Regions from separate parts of the Streptomyces sp. NPDC057694 genome, predicted to be linked through region 2. Evidence: predicted binding sites of a transcription regulator. Region 2 holds the regulator's gene; the other holds the start of a gene.

Region 1 (4,492 bases), on a different contig from region 2:
GCCGGGCGGCGATGGCGTCCACGATCGTGGGGTCGTCCTCGACGACGAGAACCCGTCGTTGAGCGCCTGTCGTCGCCGTGCTGCCGTTGTGGGAGGTGTGTGTCTGCTCCATCGCCCCGCCCCTGAATGCACGCCTTCGTGGCGCGCTTGACGCTTGAATGATCGGGTTTCGGGCCTCAGCGTACGGGGAGTTACCGCCGGTCGGCTACGCGCCCCTTACTGCGAGGTGCACCACGTCGGGTACGCCTCGGACAACCGGGATCTCTTCGGTGCGGACCCGTCGGAATCCGGCATTCCGCAAGGTTCCTTCGAAATTTGCGGAGGGCTGTGCGGACCAGACGGCGAGCACACCGCCGGGGTTGAGGCGGGCGGCGCAGGCGGCGAGACCGGCCGGCGAGTAGAGGCTGTCGTTGTCCTCGGTGACCGTCCAGTCCGGGCCGTTGTCGATGTCGAGGCACAGGGCGTCGTAGGTCGCGGGGCCGGTGCGCAGGTGATGGACGAGGTCGGCCTCGACGATCTCGGTGCGGGGGTCCGCGAGCGCCTCGGCGCTGAGCGGTGCCAGCGGGCCGCGCACATGCCAGTCGATGACGGCCGGCTCGCGCTCGACGACGGTGATCCGGCCCCAGCGCGGGTCCGCGGCGGCGTGCGCCAGCGAGAAGCCGACGCCGAGACCGCCGATCAGCACGGCGGGCCGCTTGCGCCCCGGGCCCAGCTCGCCGAGGGCGGCGTCGACGAGCAGCCGCTCGGAACGGCCGTCGGAGGTGTCCATGAGAAAGGTGCCGTTGGCGATGATCTGGAGCAGCTCGCCGTGCCGGCGCAGCACCACCTCGCCGTAGGGGCCCTCGCGGCGGTCCAGGACAACGGGGGCTTCTTCCGGATGCACGACGCTCATGCGGGCCATCTTGGCCGATACGGGTTTGGCGCGTGGGAGTTCGGTTGCGGACGCGGCCGGGGACTGTGAGGTTGCTGTGCATCGCGTCTCACGTGGCGTCCGTCATAGACAGGACGGCCGGCTGGGGCGAACGCTGGGTCGGATGCGCGCGAAAGGGGTGCCCTCGTGGAACCAGGAGGCGTGATCGCCGAGGCCGACGAGGCGGTGGCCGTCGGCAGCCGTCCGCTCGACGGCATCCCCGCCCAGCCCGGGCCTTCGGCCCTGGAGACGGTGCGGCGCACCGGTCCCCGCCGCCCGCGGCCGTGGCTGCTGCTGCCCACCCCCACCGGGACCCCGTTCACCTTCGGCTACGCCGTCGTGCTCGTCGCCACGTCCCTGTTCATGGAGTTCGCGCCTCCGGCGACGGTGTCCGCCGCGCTGCGTGGGTCCAGCACCGACGTCACCCATCTGGCCCAGTCGCCGGTACTCGTCCTGCTGGCCAGCGCGCTGTGGATCGCGGGCGGCCTCACCTCGCCCTTCGTGCTCGCCTTCGTCGTCGTGCTGACCGCGCTGGAACGCCGGATAGGGGGCCTGCGCACGGCGGCCGTCTTCCTCCTCGGCCACGTCCTGGCGACCCTGGCCACCGAGGTCCCGGTGGGCCTGTCGGTGGCGGCGGGCCATCTCCCCGACACCTCGCTGCACCGCCTCGACTACGGCATCAGCTTCGGCGTCGCCGCGAGCATCGGCGCGCTGGCCGGCCTGCTCACCCCTTGGCTGCGCTGGCTGATGCTCGCCGTCTTCACGGCAACCCTGCTCCAGGACCTGATCGCGTTCACCGACCCGATCTCCAACTGGGGCCACCTGCTGGCCCTGACGATCGGAGTGGCGACGTGGCCGGTGGTCCGCCGCTGGCGCCTCTCAAGCCCCTCCGGCGATTGAGGAGCGGGGTCCGGGGCGGAGCCCCGAGACCTCAGTCCACGGCACCGCCCACGTACTTGGCATTGGTGAGCGGCGCCACGATCTCCCACCCCAGCGACTCGTACAGCAGTCGCCCCTCGGGAGTACAGGCCAGAACCCCCCGCACCGCCCCCTGGGCATACGCGGCAGCGTGCAGGGTGCGCATCACGACGCTGCCGAGGCCCTTCCTGCGGTGCTCCGGGGATGTCTCGATCTGATCGACGACCGCGCTCGCGCCGGTCGGCGCCACCTGGCCGCGCGCGGCGAACGAGCCGTCGGCATCGGTCAGCAGGACCCGGGTGACGCCACTGCGGGTCCAGGTGTGCAGGCGGTAGCCGGCCGGGGTGTCGGGCGCGGGGGCCGGGCCCAGTCCGGTCGTCATCAGGAAATCGTCGGCGCCGTACGGCTCCCACCCCGCCCCGAGCCAGGGCAGCACCCGCTCCCGCTCGGCGAAGACCTTCAGATGGGTGCCGCGGCCGGTGACCGCCCCGGCGACCTTGCGGACGTCGTCCTCGCGCACGCCGTCGCCGGTGGCGCCGAAGACATGTCGCCCGACCTGTTCCGCCAGGCCGACATAAATCGTGTAGCCCCATGGTTCGACGAGAGGGGGAGCGGCCCCTCGGGAGACGGTCCAGCCGTCGATCCAGTCGCGTACGTGCTGCTCGCCGGTCATGCGCACCCCCGGGTGTAATGGTCACTAGCTTCTAGCGAACCTTACGCACCGAAGGCGACCCCCGTGCAGACGTGATCGCTGAGAGCGAACGCGGGACCGGGAACATCCGAAGCCTCCCGTGCATTGAGTCGACATAGCTCAACTTGACTGCCAAAGGGGAGATCATGGCTTCGACGTCCACACCGCTCACCCTGCCCGTGCTGCCCCTCGACGACGAGGTCGTGCTGCCCGGCATGGTGGTGCCGCTGGACCTGAACGACACCGACGTACGCGCCGCCGTGGAGGCCGCGCAGGCCGCCGCACGCGGCGAGCCCGGAAAGCCCCGGGTGCTGCTCGTGCCACGGATCGACGGCGCGTACGCGAACATCGGCGTGCTCGGCACCGTGGAGCAGGTGGGACGCCTGGCCGACGGAGACCCGGGCGCCCTCATCCGCGGCCGCGACCGGGTGCGTATCGGCGCGGGCACGACCGGACCCGGAGCCGCCCTGTGGGTGGAGGGCCTGACCGTCGAGGAGACCGTCCCCGACCCGCTGCCCGGCGCCGTGACCGAGCTGGTCAAGGAGTACAAGGCGCTCGCCACCGAGTGGCTGAAGAAGCGCGGAGCCTGGCAGGTCGTGGACCGCGTCCAGCAGATCGAGGGCGTCTCCGCGCTCGCGGACAACTCCGGCTACTCGCCCTTCCTGAGCACCGCGCAGAAGGTCGAACTGCTGGAGACCGCCGACCCGGTGGAGCGCCTGAGGACGGCGACCGCCCAGCTGCGCGAGCACCTCGCCGAGCAGGACGTCGCCGAGACCATCGCCAAGGACGTACAGGAAGGCGTCGACAAGCAGCAGCGCGAGTTCCTGCTGCGCCGCCAGCTGGAAGCCGTACGCAAGGAGCTGCGCGACCTCAACGGCGAGCAGGAGGGCGAGGAGTCCGACGACTACCGCGCCCGCGTCGAGGCCGCCGACCTCCCCGAGAACGTCCGCGAGGCCGCTCTCAAGGAGGTCGACAAGCTGGAGCGCTCCAGCGACCAGTCGCCCGAGGGCTCCTGGATCCGCACCTGGCTCGACACCGTCCTCGAACTCCCGTGGAACGAGCGGACGGAGGACGCCTACGACATCAAGGGCGCCCGCGAGATCCTCGACGCCGAACACTTCGGCCTGGACGACGTGAAGGAGCGGATCACCGAGTACCTGGCCGTGCGCAAGCGGCGTACCGACCGCGGTCTCGGCGTCGTCGGCGGACGGCGCGGCGGCGCGGTGCTCGCGCTGGTCGGCCCGCCCGGCGTCGGCAAGACCTCGCTCGGCGAGTCCGTCGCGCACGCCATGGGCCGCAAGTTCGTCCGCGTCGCGCTCGGCGGCGTACGGGACGAGGCGGAGATCCGCGGCCACCGGCGTACGTACGTCGGCGCGCTGCCCGGCCGCATCGTGCGCGCCGTCAAGGAGGCCGGGTCGATGAACCCGGTGGTGCTCCTCGACGAGATCGACAAGGTCGGCTCCGACTTCCGCGGCGACCCCGCCGCGGCCCTGCTCGAAGTCCTCGACCCGGCGCAGAACCACACCTTCCGCGACCACTACCTGGAGGTCGAACTCGACCTGAGCGACGTGGTGTTCCTCGCCACGGCGAACGTGCTGGAGGCCATCCCCGAGGCGCTGCTCGACCGTATGGAGCTGGTCAGGCTCGACGGCTACACCGAGGACGAGAAGGTCGTCATCGCCCGCGACCACCTGCTCCCGCGCCAGCTGGAGCGGGCCGGACTCGCCGACGGTGAGGTCACCATCGACGAGGAGGCGCTGCGCAAGCTGGCCGGCGAGTACACGCGCGAGGCGGGCGTGCGCAACCTGGAGCGGGCCGTCACCCGTGTCCTGCGCAAGGTCGCGGCCCAGCACGAACTCGGCGACCGTGAGCTGCCGTTCACCGTCGGCGAGGACGATCTGCGGGCGCTCGTCGGTCGGCCGCACCACGTGCCCGAGTCGGCGCAGGACCCGGCCGAGCGGCGCACGGCGGTG
Region 2 (4,492 bases):
GGCGACGGTCCGAACATGTCCAAGGACGATGACGTCGTGGACGCCGAGATCGTCGACGAGGACCGCAAGGACGGTGCCGCGTGACGGAGGAGACCCCGGGCTTCGAGGAGAACGAGAAGCCTGACGTCCCCTCCGGCGCCACCTCCGACGACGCCGAGCCGAAGACCGCCGCCTCGCCCGACAAGGGCGAGGGGGCGGCCCCGGCCGGGGACTCAGCTTCGAGTCCGCAAGGAGCCCAAGACGTGGCTTTGACGGCGCAGCTGGACCAGGTGCGGACCGCGCTCAGCGAACGCACCACGGACCTTCAGCGCCTCCAGGCCGAGTACCAGAACTACCGTCGCCGTGTGGAGCGGGACCGCGTCACGGTCAAGGAGATCGCCGTCGCGAATCTCCTGTCCGAGCTGCTTCCCGTGCTCGACGACATCGGCCGCGCCCGTGAGCACGGCGAACTCGTCGGCGGCTTCAAGTCCGTCGCCGAGTCGCTGGAGACGGTCGCCGCCAAGATGGGTCTTCAGCAGTTCGGCAAGGAGGGCGAGCCCTTCGACCCGACCGTGCACGAGGCCCTGATGCACAGCTACGCACCGGACGTCACCGAGACGACCTGTGTGGCGATCCTGCAGCCGGGCTACCGGATCGGCGAGCGCACCATCCGCCCCGCGCGGGTGGCGGTCGCGGAGCCGCAGCCGGGCGCGCAGACGGTCAAGTCCGAAAGCGCCGGCGACGCGTCCGAGGAGAAGGACGCCGAGAAGGAGACCGGTGGCCCGGAGGAGGGCTGACCGCGACCACGTGTCGACCGAAGTGAGCGAGCCCGGTAAGGAGGGACGTCGAGGCCGATGAGCACCAAGGACTTCATCGAGAAGGACTACTACAAGGTCCTCGGCGTCCCCAAGGACGCCACCGACGCCGAGATCAAGAAGGCGTACCGCAAGCTCGCCCGGGAGAACCACCCCGACGCCAACAAGGGCAACCCGAAGGCGGAGGACCGCTTCAAGGAGATCTCCGAGGCGAACGATGTCCTCGGCGACCCCAAGAAGCGCAAGGAGTACGACGAGGCGCGCGCCCTGTTCGGCAACGGCGGGTTCCGGCCCGGCGGGGCCGGCGGGAGCGGCGGCACGTTCAACTTCGACCTCGGTGACCTCTTCGGAGGCGGCGCCCAGGGCGGCGGCGGTGGTGCCGGTGGCGCTCAGGGCGGCTTCGGCGGAGGCATCGGCGATGTCTTCGGCGGCCTGTTCAACCGGGGCGGCGCGGGCACGGGCACCCGTACCCAGCCGCGCCGCGGCCAGGACATCGAGTCCGAGGTGACGCTCAGCTTCACCGAGGCGGTGGACGGGGCCACGGTCCCGCTCCGGATGTCCTCCCAGGCGCCCTGCAAGGCGTGTTCGGGCACCGGCGACAAGAACGGCACGCCGCGCGTGTGCCCGACCTGCGTCGGCACCGGGCAGGTCTCGCGGGGCGGCGGGGGCGGCTTCTCCCTCACCGACCCGTGCGTGGACTGCAAGGGCCGCGGTCTGATCGCGGAGACCCCCTGCGAGGTCTGCAAGGGGTCGGGCCGTGCCAAGTCCTCGCGCACGATGCAGGTCCGCATCCCCGCCGGAGTCTCCGACGGTCAGCGGATCCGCCTCCGTGGCAAGGGCGCGCCCGGCGAGCGGGGCGGTCCGGCGGGCGACCTGTACGTGGTCGTGCACGTCGACAAGCACCCGGTCTTCGACCGCAAGGGCGACAACCTCACGGTGACCGTGCCCGTCACGTTCACCGAGGCGACGCTCGGCGGCGAGGTCAAGGTGCCCACGCTCGGCGGCCCCGCCGTCACCCTGAAGCTGCCCGCGGGCACGCCGAACGGGCGGACGATGCGGGCCCGCGGCAAGGGCGCGGTACGCAAGGACGGCACGCGCGGCGACCTGCTGGTCACCGTCGAGGTCGCGGTCCCCAAGGATCTGTCCGACGACGCCCGTTCGGCTCTCGAGTCGTACCGCGAGGCGACTGAGGACGCCGATGTGCGGGCAGAACTGTTCCAGGCCGCGAAGGGAGCTTGAGCCAGATGGATGGCCGCCGCCGCAACCCGTACGAACTGACCGACGAGACACCGGTGTACGTCATCTCGGTGGCGGCCCAGCTGTCCGGCCTGCATCCCCAGACCCTGCGCCAGTACGACCGCCTCGGCCTGGTCTCCCCCGACCGCACGGCCGGGCGCGGCCGGCGCTACTCGGCCCGCGACATCGAACTGCTCCGCCAGGTGCAGGAGTTGTCGCAGACCGAGGGCATCAACCTGGCCGGCATCAAGCGCATCATCGAGCTGGAGAACCAGGTCGCGGCGCTTCAGTCCCGCGTGGCGGAGCTCTCCGCCGCCGTGGAGGGAGCCGCCGCCACCATGCAGCAACGTGAGGCGGCGGTGCATGCCTCGTACCGCCGCGACCTGGTCCCGTACCAGGAGGTGCAGCACACCAGCGCGCTGGTGGTGTGGCGGCCGAAGCGGGCGCAGGACTGACTTGTGCACGGAAGGGCCCCGGAGACTTCAGGTCTCCGGGGCCCTTTCGCTTGCGGGGTGTGCTCAGCCGCGCACGTGCAGCCCGAAACCCGTACGGTGCGCGGGCTCCAGGCCCTCCTTCAGGTGCAGCGAGGGGATCTCGTAGTCGCCGAAGTTCTGCTTCCGGAACGGGATCGGCTCGGTCGACTCCAGGGTGAGCAGGCGCTGTTCCCAGGCCTTGGCGGCGTCCGGGTACTCCGCGTCGGTCATCCGGTCGGTGCCGTACAGCACGAACGGCGGCAGCACCTCGATGCCCGGGTAGTAGAGGATGCCGTGCTGGATCGGGAACAGCAGGTCGTCGATGGGGCCGTTGATGCCGCGCGCGCCGTAGTGCGACTCCGGGCCGCCGGTGGTCACCGACAGCAGGGCCCGCTTGCCCGCGAGGGTGCCTTCGCCGAAGCGCTCGCCGTACTTGGTGTCGCTGTGCTCGCCGACGCCGTACGCGAAGCGGTAGGTGAACACCCGGTCCACCCAGCCCTTCAGGATCGCGGGCATCGAGTACCACCACAGCGGGAACTGGAGGATGACCGTGTCCGCCCACAGCAGCTTCTCCTGCTCGGCGCGGACGTCCGGGGTGAGCGCCCCGGCGTCGAAGGCCCGGCCCGAGTCGCGGGCGACCTTCAGCGGATGCGAGGCGTGCGGGCCGTAGTCCTCCGCGTCGACGGCCGCCTTCCAGTTCATGGCGTACAGGTCACTCACGCGTACCTCGTGACCGGCGCCCTCCAGGGTGGCGACCGCGAGGTCCTTCAGCGAGCTGTTGAGCGACCGGGGCTCGGGGTGGGCGTGGACGATCAGCGTCTTCATGAGGGCTCCCTCGGATCGGATGCCTTCGATCCTGCGCGCTGCCGCGCCCGCCGTTCAGGGGCGCCGTGTCCGTCGGACGGGACTTCCTGGTATCGGCAGGGCCACCCTCGCGGCCCCCTCCACGGGGGCCCGCGCGAACATACTGGAGCGCATGGACGACCTTGCGAGCTTCCTGCGGACCCGGCGTTCCCGGGTCGATCCGGCGGCCGTGGGCATCCCCACCGACAGCCGTCGCCGTGTCGAGGGGCTGCGCCGCGAGGAGGTCGCGCACCTGTCCGGGGTGAGCGTCGACTACTACGTACGCCTGGAGCAGGGCCGCGCGACCCAGCCCTCCGAGCAGGTGCTCGACGCGCTCGCCCGTGTCCTCGGCCTCGACGAGACCGAGTGCGGCCACCTCCACCGGCTCGCCCGGCAGCCCCGGCGCCGGGCGAAGGCGCCGGGCGGCCGGGCCCGGCCGGAGCTGCTGCGCGTCCTCGACCTGGTCGTCGACGCACCCGCGCTGATCATGGACCACCGTATGGACGTGCTCGCCGGCAACCGCCTCGCCCAGCTCCTCTACGGGCGTCCGGTCCCCGGCCTGAACACCGCCCGGCACATCTTCCTGGAGGAGACCGAGCGCGGCCTCTACGCGGACTGGGAGAGCTGCACCCTCGACGTGGTCGGGCACCTGCGCCTGGCCGCCGGGAAGTATCCCGACGACCCCCGCCTGGCCTCGCTCGTCGGCGAGCTGGCGATGGGCAGCGAGCGTTTCCGGCGGCTGTGGGCCCGCGCCGACGTGCGCGCCCGCACCCACGGCCGCAAGGCGTACCGGCATCCGCTCGTCGGACTCCTCGAACTGCACCAGGAGAACTTCGCGCTGCCCGACGCGTCGGGCATGGAGCTGCTGGTGCTGTCCGCGGCCCCCGGCAGCCCCGCCGAGGACGGGCTGCGCCTGCTGGCGGGCCTGGGCGCGGACACCGGCACGGCGCCGGACGCCCGGGTCACCCGGGCCCGCGAGTAACCGGCGCGTCCCCCGTGCCGCAGGATGGACCCATGACCGAGATCCGCACCCCCCGCCTCCTCCTGCGCCGCTGGCTCCCCGACGACGACCTGGGCCCGCTGGCCGAGATCCAGGCCGACCCGGCCGTGATGGCCCGCATCGGCGACGGCGCCCCGCGCTCCCTC

What was found. Region 2 encodes HspR, which represses chaperone genes until heat shock. Its sites were predicted from a motif close to TTGAGNNNNNNNNNCTCAA; they were not measured.
Region 1: the regulator HspR is predicted to act here: its motif matches at 2,625-2,643, upstream of lon (endopeptidase La).

The regions. Positions count from the first base shown of each region.
Region 1 covers NZ_JBHVIX010000034.1:85,100-89,591, reverse strand. The annotation lists gene ACFVDP_RS40310 (response regulator transcription factor) at 1-112, opposite strand, end outside; gene ACFVDP_RS40305 (spermidine synthase) at 206-901, opposite strand; gene ACFVDP_RS40300 (rhomboid-like protein) at 1,058-1,810, shown strand; gene ACFVDP_RS40295 (GNAT family N-acetyltransferase) at 1,842-2,501, opposite strand; gene lon (endopeptidase La) at 2,666-4,492, shown strand, end outside.
Region 2 covers NZ_JBHVIX010000014.1:49,022-53,513, reverse strand. The annotation lists gene dnaK (molecular chaperone DnaK) at 1-84, shown strand, start outside; gene grpE (nucleotide exchange factor GrpE) at 81-776, shown strand; gene dnaJ (molecular chaperone DnaJ) at 834-2,033, shown strand; gene ACFVDP_RS27005 (heat shock protein transcriptional repressor HspR) at 2,039-2,485, shown strand; gene ACFVDP_RS27000 (NAD(P)H-dependent oxidoreductase) at 2,549-3,328, opposite strand; gene ACFVDP_RS26995 (helix-turn-helix domain-containing protein) at 3,480-4,328, shown strand; gene ACFVDP_RS26990 (GNAT family N-acetyltransferase) at 4,361-4,492, shown strand, end outside.